Linked DNA regions of Maricaulis maris. The protein of the gene in region 1 binds, or shares a complex with, the protein of each later gene. Links are inferred from orthologs where the notes say so. Each region holds a gene or a part of one and is shown in the gene's direction. Other genes may lie near its edges.

Evidence for each region.
Region 2: the proteins of smc (region 1) and AAA969_RS03470 are in contact, whole or in part, in a crystal structure (PDB 3ZGX), measured with the Bacillus subtilis proteins. The link is inferred for Maricaulis maris from one-to-one orthologs.

The regions. Positions count from the first base shown.
Region 1 is NZ_AP027270.1:2,317,191-2,333,594, forward strand. What follows is about bases 11,603-15,574. They hold smc (chromosome segregation protein SMC), read left to right. Parts: upstream 11,603-11,927; coding sequence 11,928-15,374; downstream 15,375-15,574. Other genes in these bases: AAA969_RS11035 (thioredoxin domain-containing protein), read left to right, coding at 11,603-11,826; AAA969_RS11045 (AtpZ/AtpI family protein), read left to right, coding at 15,498-15,574. Outside these bases: AAA969_RS10990 (methyl-accepting chemotaxis protein), read left to right, coding at 1-544; AAA969_RS10995 (PA0069 family radical SAM protein), read left to right, coding at 610-1,731; AAA969_RS11000 (bifunctional diguanylate cyclase/phosphodiesterase), read right to left, coding at 1,750-4,179; rnhB (ribonuclease HII), read left to right, coding at 4,202-4,858; AAA969_RS11010 (site-specific DNA-methyltransferase), read left to right, coding at 4,936-6,015; AAA969_RS11015 (ATP-binding protein), read left to right, coding at 6,027-8,603; mutY (A/G-specific adenine glycosylase), read right to left, coding at 8,591-9,649; AAA969_RS11025 (DUF721 domain-containing protein), read left to right, coding at 9,703-10,245; AAA969_RS11030 (thioredoxin domain-containing protein), read left to right, coding at 10,268-11,059; more of AAA969_RS11035, read left to right, coding at 11,068-11,602; more of AAA969_RS11045, read left to right, coding at 15,575-15,827; AAA969_RS11050 (F0F1 ATP synthase subunit A), read left to right, coding at 15,883-16,404. UniProt on the Bacillus subtilis protein: Required for chromosome condensation and partitioning.
Region 2 is NZ_AP027270.1:771,589-775,521, forward strand. Bases 1-2,842 are described here. They hold AAA969_RS03470 (segregation and condensation protein A), read left to right. Parts: upstream 1-933; coding sequence 934-1,752; downstream 1,753-2,842. Other genes in these bases: nagZ (beta-N-acetylhexosaminidase), read left to right, coding at 1-886; scpB (SMC-Scp complex subunit ScpB), read left to right, coding at 1,742-2,551; AAA969_RS03480 (twin-arginine translocase TatA/TatE family subunit), read left to right, coding at 2,667-2,842. In the rest of the region: more of AAA969_RS03480, read left to right, coding at 2,843-2,891; Sec-independent protein translocase protein TatB, read left to right, coding at 2,895-3,362; twin-arginine translocase subunit TatC, read left to right, coding at 3,368-3,933. UniProt on the Bacillus subtilis protein: Participates in chromosomal partition during cell division. May act via the formation of a condensin-like complex containing Smc and ScpB that pull DNA away from mid-cell into both cell halves.

The DNA.
Region 1 (16,404 bases):
TCTTGATGGCGTGACAGACCGGATCGGCGACATCGTCAAGCTGATCCAGGGGATCGCCGACCAGACCAATCTGCTTGCCCTCAACGCGACCATCGAGGCGGCCCGCGCCGGCGAGGCCGGGCGCGGCTTCGCCATTGTCGCCCAGGAAGTGAAGACGCTGGCCGGCCAGACCGCGGATGCCACCGACCAGATCAGTCACCAGATCAGCGAGCTGCAGGGCACCATGTCCGGCGCCGTCACGGCCAATACCGACATCTCCTCCGCCATCGAGCAGATCAATGCCGCCTGCAATGCCATCGCCACCGCCGTCACACAGCAAAGCGCCGCGACCGCGGAGATTGCCCGCAATGTCTCCGAAGCGGCGCTGGGCACCGGTGATGTCTCGAACGGGATCGGGGTCGTCCAGAACGCGACACAGACGACACGCGACATGGTCGCCAGTGTCATGACCTCGACCGATACCCTGACCACACAGGAAGAGAACCTGAACGCGCTGCGTGGCAATATCGTCGCCTTCCTTGAGGATGTCCGCCGGGTCGGCTGATCCCCGGCGTGCCGCGCCGGTGAAATTTGTTCTTGATTTGTTCTGCCCGTGAGTCATGATGGGGCATGACCGAGCGCCCTGGTGGCTACGCCCTTAATGCCCCTCAGGAGGCCCCTCCGCTCCACCGCCCCGGAGCGAGGGGTCGGGGCGCTCGGTCAAACGTGTCAGGGCGCTATGAAGCCCTGGCTCGGGAGGTCTTTGACGATGGCTGGACCGAGGCCGACGGGACTCCGCCGAGACTGGCGACGATGGTCCTGCGCGATGCCTCCAAATCCATCGTCTCGACCAATTGCTCACCGGACATTTCCTTCGACCAGTCGATCAATCCCTATCGGGGATGCGAGCATGGCTGTGTCTATTGCTACGCCCGGCCCAGCCACGCCTACTGGGGCTATTCGCCGGGTCTCGACTTCGAGAGCGTGATCTTCGCCAAGCGGAACGGCGCGGCCCTCCTCGAGGCGTTCTTCAACAAGACCGGCTACCAGCCCAAGCCGATCATGATCGGTGCCAATACAGACGCCTGGCAGCCACTCGAGCGCGAGCGCCAGCACACCCGCGAGATCCTGAAAGTCTGCGCGCGCTACCGTCACCCGATCAGCGTGATCAGCAAATCCGCCCTGATCCGGCGCGATATCGATATCCTTGGACCGATGGCCGCCGACGGGCTGGTCAAGGCGGCGATTTCGGTCACGACCCTTGACCGCCGGCTTGCCCGCGAGCTCGAGCCGCGCGCTGCCGCACCGCACCGCCGACTGGAGACGATCACCGCTCTGAAACAGGCCGGCATACCGGTCACCGTGATGATGGCGCCAATCATCCCCGCGCTGACCGATCACGAGATCGAGCCCCTGCTCGAGGCCGCAGCCAGGGCAGGAGCCGATCATGCCGCTTACGTCCTTCTGCGCCTGCCGCTGGAAATCCGCGACCTGTTCCGCGAATGGCTCGCCGACAAGCGGCCCGATGCGGCGTCCCACGTCATGTCGCTGGTCCGGCAGATGCGCGGCGGCAAGGATTACGATTCCGACTGGGCCACACGCGGGCGGGGCACCGGCCCCTATGCCAAGCTGATCGCCAGCCGTTTCCGGCAAGCCATCAAACGATCTGGCCTGGATGCCCCCCGCACGGCCCTGACGACCAGCCTTTTTGAACGCCCCCTCGGCTCGGCCGAGCAGCCGGGCCTGTTCTGAGGTTGGGGTGCGACCGCTCTAGGCGCGGCGCTGGCGGAAGGGACGGGCCGAGCCCACGAGGGTCGCGATCTCGGCACGGACAACCTTGGATGCCGCATCAAACTCGTCGATCTGACCGCGCGTCAGCGGGCGGGACAGCAGATAGCCCTGCAGGACAAGATCCGGCTGATAGCCCAGTGCGCCAAGTTCGTCGAACTCCTCGACGCCTTCAACGACGGCCGAGATATTGAGCTCGCGGGCCAGGTCAATCGTCGCGCGAACAATGATCTGGGCTTCCGGATCATTTTGCAGCCCGGTTATGAAAGACCGGTCGATCTTGATCTTGTCGAACGGGAAGGCGCGCAGATAGCTGAGCGATGAATAGCCGGTGCCGAAATCATCGATCGCCAGGCTGACACCAAGATCCTTGAGCCCGCGCAGCACCTTGATGGCCCGGGCCTCGTCATCGATCAGCACGCCTTCGGTGATTTCGATTTCGAGGCGGTGCGGATCGAGGCCCGACTTCGCCAGCGCCCGCTGGACCGAATAGACAAGATTGCCCTGCTTGAACTGGGCCGGACTGACATTGACCGCGACGCGGCGCCCCTCCGGCCAGTTCACCGCTTCGCGGCAGGCGGTTTCCAGCACCCATTCCCCCATTTTGAGGATCAGGCCGGACTCTTCGGCCACCTGCACGAACTCGGCCGGCGAAACCGCACCCCGACGATCATCATGCCAGCGGACCAGGGCCTCGAAGCCAGGAATCGACCCGTCACCCAGCACCACCTGCGGCTGGAAGTTCAGGGTCAGCAGGTCGTCATCGATGGCCAGGGCCAGATCGGCCTCCAGCATCCGGCGTTCCTGCATCATCATGCCCAGCTTGGGATCAAAGTCGCAGACCTGGTTCCGGCCCTGGCCCTTGGCCCGATAGAGCGCGAGATCGGCCTGGTTCATCAAACGGTCCGGGTTCTCGCCATCCATCGGGAACATGGTCACGCCACCCGACGCCGACACCTTGAGATGCAACGGGCCGATACTGAGCGGGGATCCAACATTGTTGACGACACGCTGGGCGATGGTGAGGACATCATTGCGCGTGTCGACATCGGGCAGGATCACTGCGAACTCGTCCCCGCTCAGGCGTGCTGCGATGGCATTGCGCGGCAGCGCATCCTGCAGGCGTTCCGAGACCGCCACCAGCAAGCGGTCACCGGTCGCGTGTCCATGGACGTCGTTGACCTCCTTGAAGCGATCAAGGTCAAAGAACATCAGCGCAACCTGGGCATCCTCGTCCCAGGCCTTTTTCAGCTCGGCCTCGAAGGCCTCGCGAAAGCGCAAGCGATTGGGCAGGCCGGTCAGCGTGTCGTGGTGCGCCAGATGGGTCATGCGGGCTCGCGCCCGCTCCTCGGAGGAGATATCGCGGAAGGCGAAGATGCGGGATTCAGCGCCATCAAACTCCATCGCACGAGCCCGGACCTGAACCGTAATCGAGGCCCCATCGCGACAGCGCAGGCGACAAGTCGCAGGCTCGTTCCTCTGTGCGGTTTGCAAAACCGTGATGGCGTCCTGATCGAGGGCAAGCTTGGTGATCGGGGTCCCGGCAAGGTCCGCGCGATCGAGCTTCAGCATGTCGCAGAAGCGACGATTCATGTCGTACATCTGACCGTCGCGGACAACGGCGATGCCCTCATAGGTCGCCTCGGCCAGCGCCCGAATTCGCGCGGTCTCGACCTCCCGGCGCCGCCCCAGATGCTGGTCCAACGCGGCCGCGGCCAGCCCGACGGCGACCACAAGAAAGACCCCCAGCGCGATCGTGATCGCGAGCAGTTTCGGAGACAAGCCAGTGTCAGGCGCTTCAACGCCGATAGCCGGTTGCAACTCCATTGCCGACATCGACACGAAATGGAGGCAGACGACGCCGCCGACAATCAGCACGGCACCGCCGATGATGCCGCGCCTCGCATGGGTTCCAAGCGCGAGGGATGCCGCAGCGCCGGTGAACAGAATGCCGATAGCGATCGCGGAAACGACCAGACTGCCATCCCAGGCCACGATGGAATTGGCCTGCAGCGCCTCGATCCCGAGGAAATGCATGGCGGTAGCGCCTGCCCCGATCAGCGCACCGCCGGCCGGCGCGGCCAAGGGATGCCCTGCCCGGATCGCGAAGGCCCAGCCGCAGCTCGAAACCACGATGGCGACCAGCAGCGAGACAACCGTTTCAACCATGCCGAAGGACAGGGGAATCGGGCTTTCATAGGCGAGCATGGAAACAAAATGGGTGCCCCAGATGCCGGTTCCGGTCACAAAGCCTGCGAGCAGGATCCAGGTCGACTGGCGCGGCGACTCCGCGGTCTTTGCGCGGCGAACAAGCGTCGTGACAGCAAGCGCAGAAAGCGCACACAGAAGCGCTGCGATCGCAACGATGCGAAGATCGTGTTCACCGGTCAGGCAATTATAAACGCGAAACACCCAATGCCCCAAAGGAACTGCTTTGAGCGTCACCGTCCCACAAAAAGGCAATCATTGCCTTAACGCCAAAAACGGCCCCGAGAGTCACCGTATCGCTGGTGTTGACGAGGCTGGCCGTGGGCCCCTTGCCGGACCTGTTGTCGCGGCTGCGGTCATTCTTGATCCGGCGCGACCCATTGAGGGCCTGGGCGACTCCAAGGCGCTATCCGACCGCCGACGCCGCGAGCTGTTTGCCCTCATCAGGACACGGGCCTGGGTCGGCGTCGGTATTGCCGAACCGGTGGAGATCGACCGGTTGAATATCCTGCACGCCACCATGGCAGCGATGGCTCGGGCGGTGGCGCGCCTGCCCGTCGCGCCGCAGCTTGTCCTGGTCGATGGCAACCGGCTGCCGCCGGGCCTGCCCTGTCCGGCTGACGCGATCATCAAGGGCGATGCCAAGGAGGCGTGCATCGGCGCAGCCTCGATCATTGCCAAGACCATTCGCGATGACCTGATGCGGCTCGCCGACAGCCGGTTTCCGGGCTACGGGCTGGCCGGCCACAAGGGCTATCCGAGCGCCGCGCACCGCGACGCGCTGCAGGCGCTCGGCGCCTGCCCGATCCACCGGCGATCCTACGCACCGGTCCGCGCCGCGCGCGAATCCCGGTTTTCCACAGATGCGAATCAATGTGGATAACGTGATTCAGGGTTAACGGCCCGTTAGCCCTAAAAGCCGAAAAACTTGCTTCTGTAACGGGAGTGGAGTGGCGCGTGATGGCCAAGACAAAGATCGATCAGATCCTTGAAGGTGAATGCGTGGAAGTGATGAAATCACTTCCCGACGAGAGTGTTGACCTGGTTTTCGCCGACCCGCCCTACAATCTCCAGCTCGGTGGCGACCTGCACCGGCCCGACAATTCCAAGGTCTCCGCGGTCGATAATGACTGGGACCAGATCGGCGGGTTCGACGAGTATGACCTGTTCACCTGGAAATGGATGGAAGAGGCCCGCCGCGTGCTCAAGCCGAATGGCGGCATCTGGGTGATTGGCAGCTATCACAACATTTTCCGGGTCGGCGGCATTCTCCAGGACGCCGGCTTCTGGGTGCTCAACGACATCATCTGGCGCAAGTCCAACCCGATGCCGAACTTCAAGGGCACGCGCTTCACCAATGCTCACGAGACCCTGATCTGGGCCGCCAAGACCAAGGACGCCCGTCCGACCTTCAACTATGCCGCCATGAAAGCCCTCAATGACGGCGTGCAAATGCGCTCCGACTGGACGCTGCCGATCTGTACCGGTGGCGAACGCCTGAAGGGCGAAGACGGCAAAAAGGCCCACCCGACGCAGAAACCGGAGGCGTTGCTGCACCGGGTCCTGCTGTCGACCACCAATCCCGGCGACGTCGTGCTCGACCCCTTCTTCGGCACCGGGACGACCGGCGCGGCCGCCAAGCGGCTCGGACGCCACTATATCGGCATCGAACGTGACCCCGCCTATCTCGAGGTCGCCCGCAACCGTCTGGCCGCGATCACGCGCGGCGCCAGCGACACGCTCGACGTCACCCAGTCCAAGCGCGCCCAGCCGCGTATTCCCTTCGGCGCCCTGGTCGAACGCGGCATGCTCAAACCGGGCGACACGCTGTATTGCCCCAAAGGGCGACACACCGCCCGCGTCCGTGCCGACGGCACGCTGATCGCCGGTGACCGGGCCGGCTCGATCCATCAGGTCGGTGCCCAGATTCAGAGCGCTCCGTCCTGTAATGGCTGGACCTATTGGCATATCCGCACCAAGCAGGGCCTCGCTCCGATCGATATCATGCGGGCGGAAATCCGCGCGACACTCGAAAGCTAGGACGGCGACGCGTGGGTACAGACACGGCCAAGGCATCGCACGCTGCGGAGCGTGACACGGGAACGTCGATCGCCTGGACCATGCTGGCCGTCATCCTCCTGACCTCGCTGGTTGTGTCGGGCTCGGGCGTGATCCTCGCCGCGCTGGCCTTCCGGACCGACCTCGAGAACCAGCAACTGGTCCAGCTGGAGGATTATGCCAGCGAGCGCGGGCGGCGGAACGGCGCGCTTTTCGATACCGTCCAGCGGGCCCATGCAACCACCATTGAACGCTTCGAAAACCGGATAGACGCGCTCTCCGACGCCGAGATCGAGGCCCAGTTCAACGCGCTCTTCCCGCTCCGCGAAGACGGGACACGGCGTAGCCGGGACGACCTTTTCGACGGCTATCACGACAGCCTGGGCAATCACCATTTCGGTGTTGGCGCCTATTTCAATCCGGCGGACGGCTGGTCGGCCGCCGATCGCCGACGCCTGGTCTCCGCCTATCAGGTGATCGACAGCGCCGGACAGTCGCTGACCGGTCTGGTCGACAACATCTATTTTTTCACTTTCGACAATGAATTGGTGATCTCGGCTGCTGGTCGTGAGGACAGGCTGGCTTTCTATCGCCAGGACGCGACCGCTGATTTTGATCTCAACGCGGCCGACTTTGTCGAACTGGTCACGCCGGAGCTCAATCCGGCCCGTGACTTCGTCTGCGGTGAGCTGACACAGCTCATCTATGTCCGCGACGGACAGTCCCTGACCACCGGCTGCTTCACGCCCTATGACCAGGCCGGAGCGCCGGTCGGGGCCTTTGGAACGACCATTCAGCTGAACGCCTATTTCGAGGCCGCGATGGCCGATCCGCCGCCGCACGGCGAGAATCTGCTAATCGACCAGTTCGGCAATCTGATCGCTCACCCGGACCTTATCCATGACCGGGTCACCGAGGGCCTGATCGACGCCATCTATGCGCGCTACGACCTGACAAGGATCATCGACACCTTGGCCGCCGAGCCGGAAAGCCGGTCGACGGGCACGCTGATCAGTGAGGATGGCCGCTGGGTCATCGCATTCTCGCGCATGGCGGGGCCAGACTGGCTGAGCATCTCACTGGTTGATCGCAGCATCCTGCTCCGGGAGGTCGCCTCCCGAATGGTGATAATCCTCGTGCTGGGCGTTCTCGGTGTCGTCCTGCAAGCCATCCTCGCCTACACCATCCTGTTCCGGCGGGTCGTCCGCCCGCTGGCTGCGCTGACCCGGCATTTCGGAACGGCGCGACCGAAGCCGGCCCGAGAGAATCCGGCGCTCGATGACGTGCTCAACAATACCAACGAGATCGGGACACTGGCCCGCACGCTGGAGGACCAGCGCCGGAGCAGCGAGCAGACCTTTGATCAGCTGGAGGCCCGGGTCGCGGAGCGAACGCGGGAGCTGGAGGACGCCAATCGCGCCAAGAGCGTCTTCCTCGCCAATATGAGTCACGAAATCCGGACACCGCTCAACGGCATTCTCGGCCTCGCGCAAGCCCTCCGGACCAGCTCGAAGTCGCGGCGGAACCAGGAGCAGGCCCGGATGATCGAGGAGAGCGGCACGACCCTGACGCAGCTGCTCAATGACCTGCTCGACATGTCCAAGATCGAAGCGGGCAAGATGGAGCTGGCGCTCCAGCCCACCGAACCGGTGGCCTTGCTGGAAAACATGCAGACGCTGTTTGAGGGCGCCGCCGCGGCCAAGCAGCTGACCCTGTCTCTGGACCTTGATCCGGCCTTGCCCCCGCAGCTTCTGGTCGACCCCTTGCGGCTTGGACAATGCGTCTCGAACCTGGTCTCCAACGCGATAAAGTTCACGCCCGCGGGATCCGTCCGGGTCCGGGCCAGCTGGAAACCGCAGGCCACGCGCGCCGGCGTGCTGGAAATCGCCGTGGCCGACACCGGCATCGGGATTGCCGAGGACAAACTCCAGACCCTGTTCGCCCCGTTCAGCCAGGCCGACGCCCTGACCTCGAGCCGGTTTGGCGGCACAGGTCTCGGCCTCTCGATTGCCCGCGATCTCGCCCGCCTGATGGGTGGGGACATCACGGCAAGCTCCGAACCCGGCAAAGGGTCGGAATTTATTCTGACGCTTGCCGCACAAGCGACAGCCGAGGCCCAGGTCCGTTTGCCCGACCGGTCACCGGACGAGCTGGCCAAGGACCCGGTCTACGCCAGCCTGCGCGACCGGCGCATCCTCCTGGTCGAAGACAACTTCATCAATCGCGAAGTGGCGCGGGCCTTCCTGAAGCCCCTCAACGTAACGATTGTCGAAGCCGAAAATGGTCAGGCTGCTCTCGACACCCTCTCCCAACAGGCTTTCGACATGGTCCTGATGGATGTGCGCATGCCGGTCATGGACGGGCTGGAAGCCACCCGTCGGCTGCGCGAGAGTGGCGCGGACTGGTCTGAAATCCCGGTCGCGGCACTGACCGCGAATGCGTCCGAGCAGGAGGCAGACGCCTGCTTCGATGCCGGCATGGATTCCTTTGCCTCCAAACCGCTCAAGCCGGCGATCCTGTTTGACGCCATGCGGCGGGCCTGCGAGCGGCGGCCCTATCAGCCGGTCTGAGGCCGCCGCGCCGCGAGTACCTTGCGCATGACGCTGGGCAGGGCCTCGGCATCGAGCGCGGCCTCGTCGGCCCAATAGCCGCTCTCCGGCTCCCACCCGGCACCGGCTTCGCTCTCGCGAACCTCCAGCCGCAATTCAAAATGGGTGAAGACGTGACGGATTTCACCACGGCCGGTCCACGCACCCGCAAAGGGCGGTACCGCGTCCACGGCGTCCGCCTCGACCCAGGGCGTTGACGGCACCTCGGTCATCCCGCCAAGCAGTCCGCTATCGGCGCGCTGGCGCAGCCAGACCCGACCGTCCCGGCGGACCAGCCAGGCGGTTCCGCGCCGAACCGGCTTGGTTTTCTTCGGTGCCTTGACCGGAAAGCGAAGCATGTCCCCGGCCTTCGCCGCCGCGCAGGCAAAGCGCCAGCAACAGGCTTCGCACGCCGGCGCGCGCGGCGTGCAGACCGTGGCCCCCAGATCCATGATGGCCTGGGCATAATCACCCGACCGGGACGGGTCAGCGATGGCGCCGGCAAGCTTGCGGATCTCCGGCTTGGCTTTCGGCATGGCGGTCTCGACGCGGTAAAGCCGGGTGATCACGCGCTCGACATTGCCGTCGACCACGCTGGCCGGCTTGTCGAAGGCGGCGGCGAGGATGGCGTTGGCCGTGTATTCGCCGATGCCCGGCAAAGCCCGCAAGCCGTCCAGCGTCTCGGGAAACCGGCCGCCATGCACGGTCGCGACCTCGATCGCGCAGGCATGGAGATTACGGGCACGGGCATAATAACCCAGCCCGGCCCACTCGCGCAGCACGTCCTCGCGCGGCGCGGCAGCGAGGTCTCCGACCTGAGGCCACAGCGCCAGGAAGCGGTGCCAGTAGGGCGTCGCATGCGGCACGGTGGTCTGCTGCAGCATGATTTCCGACAGCCAGATCGCATAGGGATCGGCGACCGCCCCGGCCTCACGCGCCTCCGGACGGATCCGCCACGGCAGGCTGCGGCCTTCGCGATCATACCAGGCCAGCAATTCGCGGCGCAGACGGGCGATACGGGATGTCATGGTATTGTGGCAGACCGGTTGCAGAGGACAGGATTCAAAGCGAAACTCAGAGGATGATCCGCAAACCGCCTCCGTCAATGCTGGAACAGGCTGCCAGCGACTTCATCCGCAGTCGCCGGGGTCGCCCGGCGGCCAGGCCGCAACCCTCCGCAGCGCGAGCGGTGGAACGGGTGCTGCGGCCACTGGCCCGGCGCTTCGGCGTCGGAGTCGAGCAATTGCGGGAGCACTGGACCGAGATCGTCGGTGAACGCCTTGCCAAGTGGAGCGAGCCGGAGACAATCCAGCGTGCCGGCGGGATCAATACGCTGGTCGTCCGCGCCCAGGGCGCGGCCGGCGCGATCCTGCAAGCCGAGTCCGGCCGCATCCTGGAACGGGTCCGGACCTTTGCCGGTGATCGGGCGCCGACCCGCCTGCGCATCCTGCAGGGACAGGCCCGCAAAGCGGCCCCGAAATCCGAAACAGCCGATCAAGCGCTTGTGAACCCGATGAATTCCGCGTCACAAGTGAGCGAAGGGGTAGAGCAAACCCCCGAGGCCCGTCTACAATCAGCTCTCAACCGTTTTGAACAATCGGTCAAAGCCCGCCAGGGATCGTGACTGTCTGCCAGGGGAACCCCATATGAGCCTGACCCGACGCCTTTTCTCCACCGCGGCGCTGACCGCTGTCTTGGCCGTGTCCGCCTGTGGCGGCAGCGATGCGCCCGGTGGCGGCCAGTCGACCTATGAGCGCTCCGGCGATCGCGGCCTGGGTAGCGCCAACGCCCCGGTCACGATGATCGAATACGCCTCGGTCGCCTGCGGCCATTGCGCGACCTTCCACAATGAAGTCTTTCCGATGCTGGAGAGCGAGTACATCGAGACCGGCAAGGTCCGCTTTGTCCTGCGCGAGATGATCACCGGTTCGGCGCAATTCGCGATCGCCGGCTTCTCGCTCGCCCATTGCGTGCCGGAAGAGCGCTATTACGACATGGTCAGCCTGTTGTTCCAACAGCAGAACGCGATCTTCCAGGCCGCACAGACGCAAGGCAGCGCCCGCAGCCAGTATCTCGCCATTGCCCGCTCGATGGGCATGAGCGAAGCCGACTTCACCCAGTGCCTGTCCGACGAGAGCATCACCCAGGACATCCTGGACTCGAATGATCGCGCCGGCGAGGAAGGCATCACTGGCACGCCGCGCTTCATCTTCAATGGCGAGCTGCTCGATTCGCGCCGGGCACCGGGCGAGTCCGCCTACACCTATTTCCTCGGCACCCGCCAGCTGCTCATCAATGGTGAGCCGGTTCCGGCTCGCTCGGACGCCGACACCTTCCGCCTGATCCTTGACCACCTGGTCGCCGAAGCGTCCGGCACACCGGCCGCCCCGGCCATCGATGGTGCCGATGCCGGCGCAACCGAAGCCACCGAAGAGTAGACCTGTCCATGTCCATTCTGCGTACCCTGTCATCCCTGTCCCTGCTGGCAGCCGCTTTTGCGCTGCCGGCGATGGCTGAAGCCCAGCTGGCCGAGGGCGCTGCCGATCTGCGCCCGACCGACCGGGTGACAGGCAATGCCGACGCCGACCTTCTGGTCATTGAATACGCCTCCTTCGCCTGCCCCCATTGCGCCAGCTTCCAGGCGGACGTCTGGCCGATGATCCGGTCGGAATTCGTGGACACCGGGCTGATCCGCTACTCCATCCGTCCGATGCTGACGTCGCCGCCGCAGATTGCCGGGGCCGGGGTCATCCTCAGCGAGTGTGTGCCGGATGCGCGCTATTTCGACGCCGTCGATCTGCTGTTTGCCGAACAGGCGACCATTTTCCAGACCGCGCGCGATGGCGGCGATGTCCTCGCCGTCTATAACCGCATCGCCGAGGCGACGGGCGGCTCGGCCGAAAGCCTGCTGGCCTGCTTCCAGGACCCGGCCGCCAATGAACAGGTCAATGCCCTGGCGATTGCGGCCTCGGAAGACGGCATCAGCTCGACCCCGAGCTTCATCATCGCCGGCGACCTCCTGTCGATCGGTCATCCCGGTGATGGCGAGGCCGGTCACGACCACGCGGCAGCCGGTCCGACCGTCTTCATGCATGGTGGCGAGGCGCTCCTGATTGACGGTGAAACCGTGCCCGGACGTTTGGACGAAGACTCTTTCCGCCGAATCATTCTTCACTTCCTCGACGAGTCCGGTTCGGCCAACTAGGCAAGGCTTCACGCCAGCGCCGCAATTGGATGCCAGACTGCATTTCGACGCCGGCCCGGAAATGACCCCGGGCGGGCCATGTGCGCCGCGAGGGAGACCGGGTGAAGTTCACACAGCTGAGGCTGGCCGGATTCAAATCATTCGTCGATCCGACGGAATTACGGATTGATCCGGGCCTTACAGGCGTGATCGGACCCAACGGTTGCGGCAAGTCGAATCTGCTTGAAGCCCTGCGCTGGGTGATGGGCGCGACCTCTGCCAAATCGCTGCGTGGCGACGGCATGGAAGACGTGATCTTCGCCGGGACCGACGTCCGCCCCGCGCGAAATTTTGCCGAGGTCGTCCTCACCGTCGACAATGCCGACAAGCTGGCCCCGGCCCGTTTCAACGATGCCGATGTGCTGGATGTCACGCGCCGGATCACCCGTGGCGCCGGCTCGGCCTACAAGATCAATGGTGAGGAAGTCCGTGCCAAGGACGTCCAGCTTCTCTTCATGGATGCAGGAACCGGCGCCAACTCGCCCGCCCTCGTCCGCCAGGGCCAGATCTCCGAACTGATCGCCTCCAAGCCGCAGAACCGTCGCCGCGTACTCGAGGAAGCCGCCGGCGTCTCCGGCCTGCGCGCGCGCCGTCACGAAGCCGAACTGCGGCTGAAGGGGACCGAGAGCAATCTCGACCGATTGCAGGAAGTGATCGACGAGATCACTGCCCGTCACGGCTCGCTGCAGCGCCAGGCGCGCCAGGCCTCGCGCTATCGCAAGCTGTCAGCCTCCATCCGCGCCCTGGAAGCCGCCGTCTGGCTCAATCGCTGGCGCGAGGCCGCCAGCGCGGTGGAGACTGCCGAGGCTGCGCTCACCGAGAAGCGCACGGCGACCGAGGATGCGAGCCTGGCCGCGGCCGAGGCGCGCACCAAGGCCGAGATCCTCGCCGCATCCCGCGAACCGGCCCGCCAGGCCGAGGCCGAAGCGGCCGCGGCGCTGCGCCTGCTCGAGCGCGAACGCGATCGCCTGCAGCGCGATGCCGAGGACGTTCAGCGCAGTATTCACGGCCTGGAGCGCCGTCTCGACGATCTCGCCAATGCCGCTCGCCGCGAGACCGATATCGCCGAAGACGCCCGCACCAGTCGCGCCGATGCCGAAGCTCAGATCGCCCGGCTCGACGAGGAGACCGGTCGCGAACAGTCCGCGCTGGATGCTGCCGAGGCCCGCTGCCAGGAGGCGGAAACTGCGCGCCAGTCCGCCGAAGAGGAGCTTGATGCGCGGGCCGGCGAGGCTGCCGACAAGCGCGCCGCCATCGATACCGCCCGTCGCGATCTCGCCCGGCATGAAGCGCGCCTTGCCCAGATTGATCGCGAGATGGAAGGCGCCCGGGCCGAGCTCGACCGGGTCAGCGCCTCGACCGCACTTGCCGATCTGGCCACCGCCGAGACCGAGGCCAGCGAGGCCGACACCGCCCTCATTGCTGCCCGCGCCACACTGGAAACGGCTGAAACTGCACGCCAGTCAGCAGCCCAGATCCTCGAAACCGCCGCCGATGCCTGGCGTAATGCGTCGGCAGAGCGCGACACCCTGACCCGCGAAGCCCAGGCGCTGGAGCGCCTGCTCGCGGGATCCCAGGCCGAGACCCTGTCACCCGCCATCGAGGCGGTCCGCGCGCGCCCCGGCTATGAGCACGCGCTTGCGGCCGCGCTTGGCGACGATCTTGAGGCGTCGCTGGATGCCGGCGCGGCGCGCCATTGGGCGCTCACCACCTGTCATGCTGACACCCTGCCCGGCGGCTGTGTGCCGCTGTCCGATCACGTCCAGGCGCCGCCGGCGCTGAAAGCCCGGCTCGACGCGGTCGGTGTGATCAAGGCCGACAAGGCGGTGGACGCGGCCGCCAAGCTCAAGCCCGGCCAGCGTCTGGTCACCCGCGAGGGCGATCTGTGGCGCTGGGACGGGCTCGTTGCCCGCGCCGATGCGCCCTCGGCCGCCGTCGCCCGGCTGGAACAGAAAAACCGCCTCGACGCGATCCGGGCCGAACTGGACGAGACCCTCGCCGGTCATGACGTCGCCCGCGATGCCGAGGCGGCGGCGCGAGAATCGGCCCGCCAGACCCGTGAGGCCGAAGCCGAGGCGCGCGCGGTCATCGGCCCGGCCGAACGCCGGGCGCGCGAAACCATGGCCCGGATATCCGATCTGCGCGAGAGCGCGGCGAAGGATGCCGCCCGGGCGACCGCCCTGCAGGAGCGCCTCGATCGTCTGGCCGCCGAGCAGAGCGATAACCGAACCGCCATTGACCAGGCGCGGGCGCTTCTGGTGGAAGCCGAAACCGCCGAGGGCGACACCGACGCGCTGGACATGGCCCGCGACGCGGCGGACGCAGCTCGCAGCGCCGCAGCAGATGCCCGGGCAGCCCTGGAAAGCCTCAAGCGCGAGCGCGAGCAGCGCCGTCAGCGCCGCATGGGCTTCAAGCGCGACCATGACGCCTGGGCCGAGCGCTGCAAGTCGGCAGAGGCCCGGCTGGAAGAGATCGCCACCCAGCGCAGCGAGGCCGAGACCCGACTGGATGCGGCCCGCGCCCGGCCGGAAGTCATCGAGGACCAGCTGTTCGAGCTTGCCAGCAAGCTGCGGAAAGCCGAGGCAACCGCCGAGGAAGCCCGGCAGGCGGCTTCCAGCAATGAAGGCCAGGTCAAGGAAGCCGATAGCGCGGCCCGCCAGGCCGAGGCTGCGGCCTCGGCGGCTCGCGAGGGCCGGGCGGCTGCCGAGGCGACCCTCAATGCCGCCCGCGAACGGCTGCTTGAAACCACTGAGCGCCTGCAGGATGCAACGGGTGAGGCACCGGGCACGCTGAGCTCGCGCTTTGACGAGGACGAGATGTCCGAGCTGACACCGGCCGAGCTGGAGCGCCGCCTCGACGAGGCCCGGCAATCACGCGAACGCTTGGGCGCCGTCAATCTGCGCGCCGATGACGAGGCCGAGGAATTGTCCGCCAAGATGGAGGAGATGACCCGCGAGCGCGACGAGCTGCTCGAGGCCATCGCCCGCTTGCGCAAGGCTGTCGACGAACTCTCCCGCGAGGGCCGGACGCGGCTTCTGGAAGCCTTCGACATCGTCAACAACCACTTCCAGACCCTGTTCGAGACGCTGTTCGAGGGCGGCCATGCCGAGCTGCGCCTGACCGAGCATGACGACCCGCTGGAAGCCGGGCTGGAAATCTTCGCCTGCCCGCCGGGCAAGAAGCTCGACAACATGGCCCTGATGTCCGGCGGCGAGCAGGCCCTGACAGCCTCGGCCCTGATCTTCGCCGTCTTCCTGTCCAATCCGGCGCCGGTCTGCGTGCTGGACGAGGTCGATGCGCCGCTCGATGACGCCAATGTCGATCGCTATTGCCGCATGCTCAAGGAAATGCGCCGCCTGACCGAGACCCGTTTCCTGGTCATCACCCACAACGCCCTGACCATGTCGCGCATGGACCGTCTCTATGGTGTGACCATGGCCGAACGCGGCGTTTCCCAGCTGGTCTCGGTCGACCTTGTGGGCGCCGAACAGCTGATTGCCGCGGAATAGCCCATACCAACTTATTTTTCAGGGACTTACCACAGGCGCACCCTTGCTTGACTTGGCGGGGGGCCGTGGATAGTGTGCGCGCGCCTGTGGGGGGCTCTTCTTCCATAGGCAGACCGGTCCAAAATGTCAGGCGAAGACGAAAGCCCACGCAAGAAATCCCGTGCCGATCTGGACGAGCTGCAGCTGCGCATTGATGCGAAGCGCGCGAGACACCAGGAACCTTCGGCTGACACGACCTCGGGCTCTGCCTGGTCGTTGGGAATGCGCTACGGCTCGGAATTTTTCGGCGGCGTCTTGGTTGGCGGTGTGATGGGCTTTGTGCTCGACGCGCTCGCCGGAATCAGTCCTTTCGGGCTGATCATCGGTACGTTGCTGGGTTTTGCGGCGGGCACCCTGAATGTGGTGCGGGCCGCGCGAGAGATAAGTTCGGGGCAAGACGGCGACGACGCCTGATCTGCTTCACGGGTTCAAACGGCGCTTGCGCCGCAAGACATGAAAGAGGCCGGGCGTGGCAGACACCAACCCGATCAAACAGTTTGAGATCCACGAAGTCTTCCCGTTCGAGGCTTTCGGTCTGAATCTGGCATTCACCAACTCCAGCTTCTTCATGATGCTGACGACGGTGCTGACCGTGATCCTGTTCACGGTTGCCATGTCGAGCCGTGCGCTGGTCCCGAACCGCGCCCAGTCGGTGGCCGAGATCATCTATGGCTTCGTCGCCGACATGGTCCGGTCGACCGCCGGTCAGGACGGGCTGCGCTTCTTCCCGTTCGTGTTCACGCTCTTCATCTTCATCCTGGTCGCCAACATGCTCGGCATGTTCCCCTACTTCCCGGCGCCGGGTGCCCACTCCTTCACCATTACAAGCCATCTGATCGTCACCGTGGCCCTGGCCATGATGGTCTGGCTGACCGTCATTGTTTATGGCGTGTTCAAGAATGGCTTCGGCTTCCTGCGGCTGTTCGTGCCGTCCGGTGTGCCGGTCTTCATCCTGCCTTTCGTGACGCTGATCGAGATCATCTCCTTCGTC
Region 2 (3,933 bases), 1.6 Mb from region 1 along the record:
CTCGCGCCTGACGCTCGAATTGCGCGACTGTGTTGGCCGTGACGCGCCGATCCTGATTGATCAGGAAGGTGGCCGCGTCGCCCGCCTGCGTCCGCCGACCTGGCGTGCCGCGCCGGCCGCCCAGCGCTTCGCAGACCTCTGGTTCGTCGACGAGGAACTGGCCATTGAGGCGACCCGGGTCAATCACCGCCTGCTGGCGCATGAATTGCGGACCATTGGCGTCGATGTCGACTGCGCCCCGGTTGCCGATCTGCGGATCGAAGGGGCGGACGACATCATCGGTGACCGGGCTTTCGGGACGACGCCGGAGCCGATCATCCATCTCGGCCGGGCGGCGATGGAAGGCCTGATGGCGGGCGGTGTCGCGCCGATCATCAAGCACATCCCCGGTCATGGTCGGGCCAGGGCTGACAGTCATCTGGAGCTGCCGGTCGTGCCGGAAGAGCACGGCCTGCTCTCGGAAACCGATTTTGCGCCCTTCAAGGGCCTCAACGATGCCGTGATGGCGATGACAGCGCATATCGTCTACGCCGATATTGATCGCGATCAGCCGGCGACCCAGTCCGCCGATGTGGTGGGCAAGGTGATCCGGGGCGAGATCGGGTTTGACGGTCTGCTGATGACCGACGACCTGTCGATGAAGGCGCTCAGCGGGAGCTTCCGGGAGCGCGGCGAGTTGTCCCTCAAGGCCGGCTGCGACATGCTTTTGCATTGCAACGGCCAGATGACCGAGATGATCGGCGTGGCCGAAGGTGCAACGGGTCTCGCCGGCAAGGCGCTGGAACGGTCGGAGGCAGCCGAGCGCGTTCGTGAGACGATCGAGGATTTTGATCCCGAAGACGCCGAATCACGTCTGAATGACTGGCTCGACAGGCTTCCCGCCTGATCGGGGCCGGTCTGGTGCGGGAAGACTTCATCTGAAACGGGAGCGTCGTGAGCGAGGAATTCGAGGAAGACGTCCGGTTTGAAGCCGCCGAGAATGCCGAGACCGATGCGCTCGTCGTTGATCTCGATGGATTCGAGGGACCGCTTCACCTCCTCCTCGCGCTGGCCCGCAAGCGCAAGATCGATCTCGCCAGGATCTCCATACTCGATCTCGCCGACCAGTATCTGCGCTTCATGGAGGCGGCCCGGCAGAAGCGTCTCGATCTGGCCGCGGATTATCTAGTGATGGCGGCCTGGCTGGCCTATCTCAAGTCGAAACTCCTGCTGCCCAAGCCGCCCAAGGAGGAGGAGGACCAGCCGGCCGAGGTTCTGGCCGCAGCGCTGGCCTTCCGGCTGCGTCGTCTGGAGGCGATGCGGGCGGCCGGTGAAGCCTTGTTCGCTCGCCCCTTGCTGGGCAGCGATGTCATGGCGCGCGGCATGCCGGAGGGGGTGAGGGCGACCCGCTCCATGGTCTATGAGGCCGACATGCATGACCTGCTTTCGGCCTATGCCAGCCGCCGCGTGAAGCAGGCGCGTTCGGTCTATCGACCGCCGACGCCGCGCGTTTATGGTCTGGAAACTGCAAGGGATCGGCTTGAATCGCTGATGCCGCAAATCAGTGAATGGCGACAACTGGATAGCCTTCTGCCCGGAGCCGGGGAGCTGGGCGCCAATCCACCTCCGATGCGGTCGGTGCGGGCCAGCTCCATGCTGGCAGCGCTTGAAATCACCAAGGAGGGCCATGCACGATTGCGACAGCAAGAAGCTTATGCGCCGCTCTATGTGAAGGCGCTGTCGGGGGAAGAGGGCGCACACGATGACGGATGATACGACGACGGAAGAGCCGACCGACGCGATCTCCAGTGCCATCTCGGCGCTGCGCGAGCGCGCTGCCCATCAGGGGCCGAGCCTGAGCGCCGATGTCGAGGCCTCCGAGGCGCTGGGCGTTCATCTCGCGATCAATACGGAACGCCGCAATCTGCGTGTCCTGGAAGCCTTGCTGTTCGCGGCAGCCGAACCGCTGGACGAGGAAACCTTGATCGGACGCTTGCCGCTGGAAGCCAATATCCAGGCGCTCCTGGAAAGGCTGCGTGAGGAGTATGCCGAGCGCGGGGTTCGCCTGACCGAAGTCGGCGGGCGCTGGCGTTTCGAGACGGCCCCGGACCTCGCCGACGTGCTGGTCGAGGTCAAACAGGAGCCGCGCAAACTGTCCCAGGCTGCGCTCGAGACCCTGTCCATCATCGCCTACCACCAGCCGGTCACGCGGGCCGAGATCGAAGAGATTCGCGGCGTCGCGGTGTCGCGCGGAACGCTGGATCTGTTGTTCGAACTGCGCTGGGTCCGCCCGCGCGGCCGTCGCCGCACGCCGGGTCGCCCGGTGACCTACGGCACCACCCAGGCCTTTCTCGAATATTTTTCCCTCCAGTCGATCGGCGATCTGCCGGGCATGTCCGACCTCAAGGCCGCCGGTCTGCTCGACGCGCGCCTGCCGCCGGATTTCTCGGTCCCGGACCCGACCCGCAGTGTCGAACCCGACCTGCTGGAAGACCCGCTCAGCGATGATGAGGCGCACGCCTTCCATGTCGATTTCATGGATGGCGATGACGAACCGGACGGCGCGGCCTGACAGCGGTTCCCGTCACCCGGGGCTGCGATGAATTGTCTCGCGGCCTGATCGACAGGTTGGACGGGGCGGGGCAAGTGCAGTAGACCCAATTGGCTTGGTTCAGACGGAGGGGCAAATGGCTCCCGGCATGTGGCAAATTCTTCTCGTTGTGCTTCTCGCAGTGCTGCTGTTTGGCGGCCGCGGGAAAATCGCGTCGGTCATGGGCGACTTCGCCAAGGGCATCACCAGCTTCCGCAAGGGGCTCAAGGATGATGACGGTGAGGGCGAGACTGCGGCATCAGACCAGCCGGCCGGCTCGCTGAACACCGAGACCCGCGAAGACGAAAAGACCGGGAGCTAGGCGATGAGCCCCGGCATCGGCATGCCGGAATTGCTGGTCGTGCTCGTCCTCGCTCTTGTCGTGGTCGGCCCGCAGCAATTGCCTGTCATGATGCGCAAGGTCGGTCAGATGATGGCCCAGGCCCGTGCCATGGCGAAGGATTTCCAGAACAGCTTCGAGGAGATCGGTCGCGAGACCGAGCTGTCCGAGCTGCGTCGCGAGATCGAGGCGCTCAAGGAAGCCAATCCGGTCAATAATCTCCGCGGCGAGTTCGACAAGGCCGCGCGCGACCTCCAGGACGATGATATTCGCCAGCTCAAGCTGAAGCAGGTCGACAAGGACCGCGCGGCAGCCGAGCAGGCCAAGGCGGCCAAGCTGGCCGAAGGCACGCCGTCGGATGCGCCCGACGCGGCATCGGATGCGGCCTCAGAACCGGTGACCCGCGAGCCGGCGGCGCCGACCAAGCCGGTCGACGAGATCAAGGGGCGCTGATCGGCATGGCCGAGATCGAGCATGACAACGACGAAGTCGAGGCGAGCCGTGCGCCGTTGATCGATCACCTGATCGAGCTGCGGTCGCGCCTCGTGGTGATCATGGGCTTCCTGCTCGTGGGCTTCATGGTCTGCTTCTTCTTTTCCGAGACCCTCTATCAGTGGCTTTTGCTGCCCTACCGCGATGCGGCCTCGGTCGTGCGCGGCGTGCCGATCGAGGAACTTGACCTGACGGCGAACTTCTTTGCGCCGCTGGAATTCTTCTTCGTCAGGCTGAAACTGGCCCTGGTCGGTGCGATCATCATCACCTTCCCGGTCATTGCCTGGCAGATCTACGGTTTTGTTGCGCCGGGCCTTTACAAGAATGAGCGCGGCGCTTTCGCACCCTTCCTGGCGATGTCGCCGGTGCTGTTCGGCCTCGGCGTGAGCTTCGTCTACTTCTTCGTCCTGCCGATGGTGATGCGCTTCTCCCTCGGCCAGGAACAATCGGCCGAGCTGGTCGGCACGCGGATCGAGCTGTTGCTCAACGTGTCCGACTACATGAATCTGATCACCACGCTGATGCTGGTCTT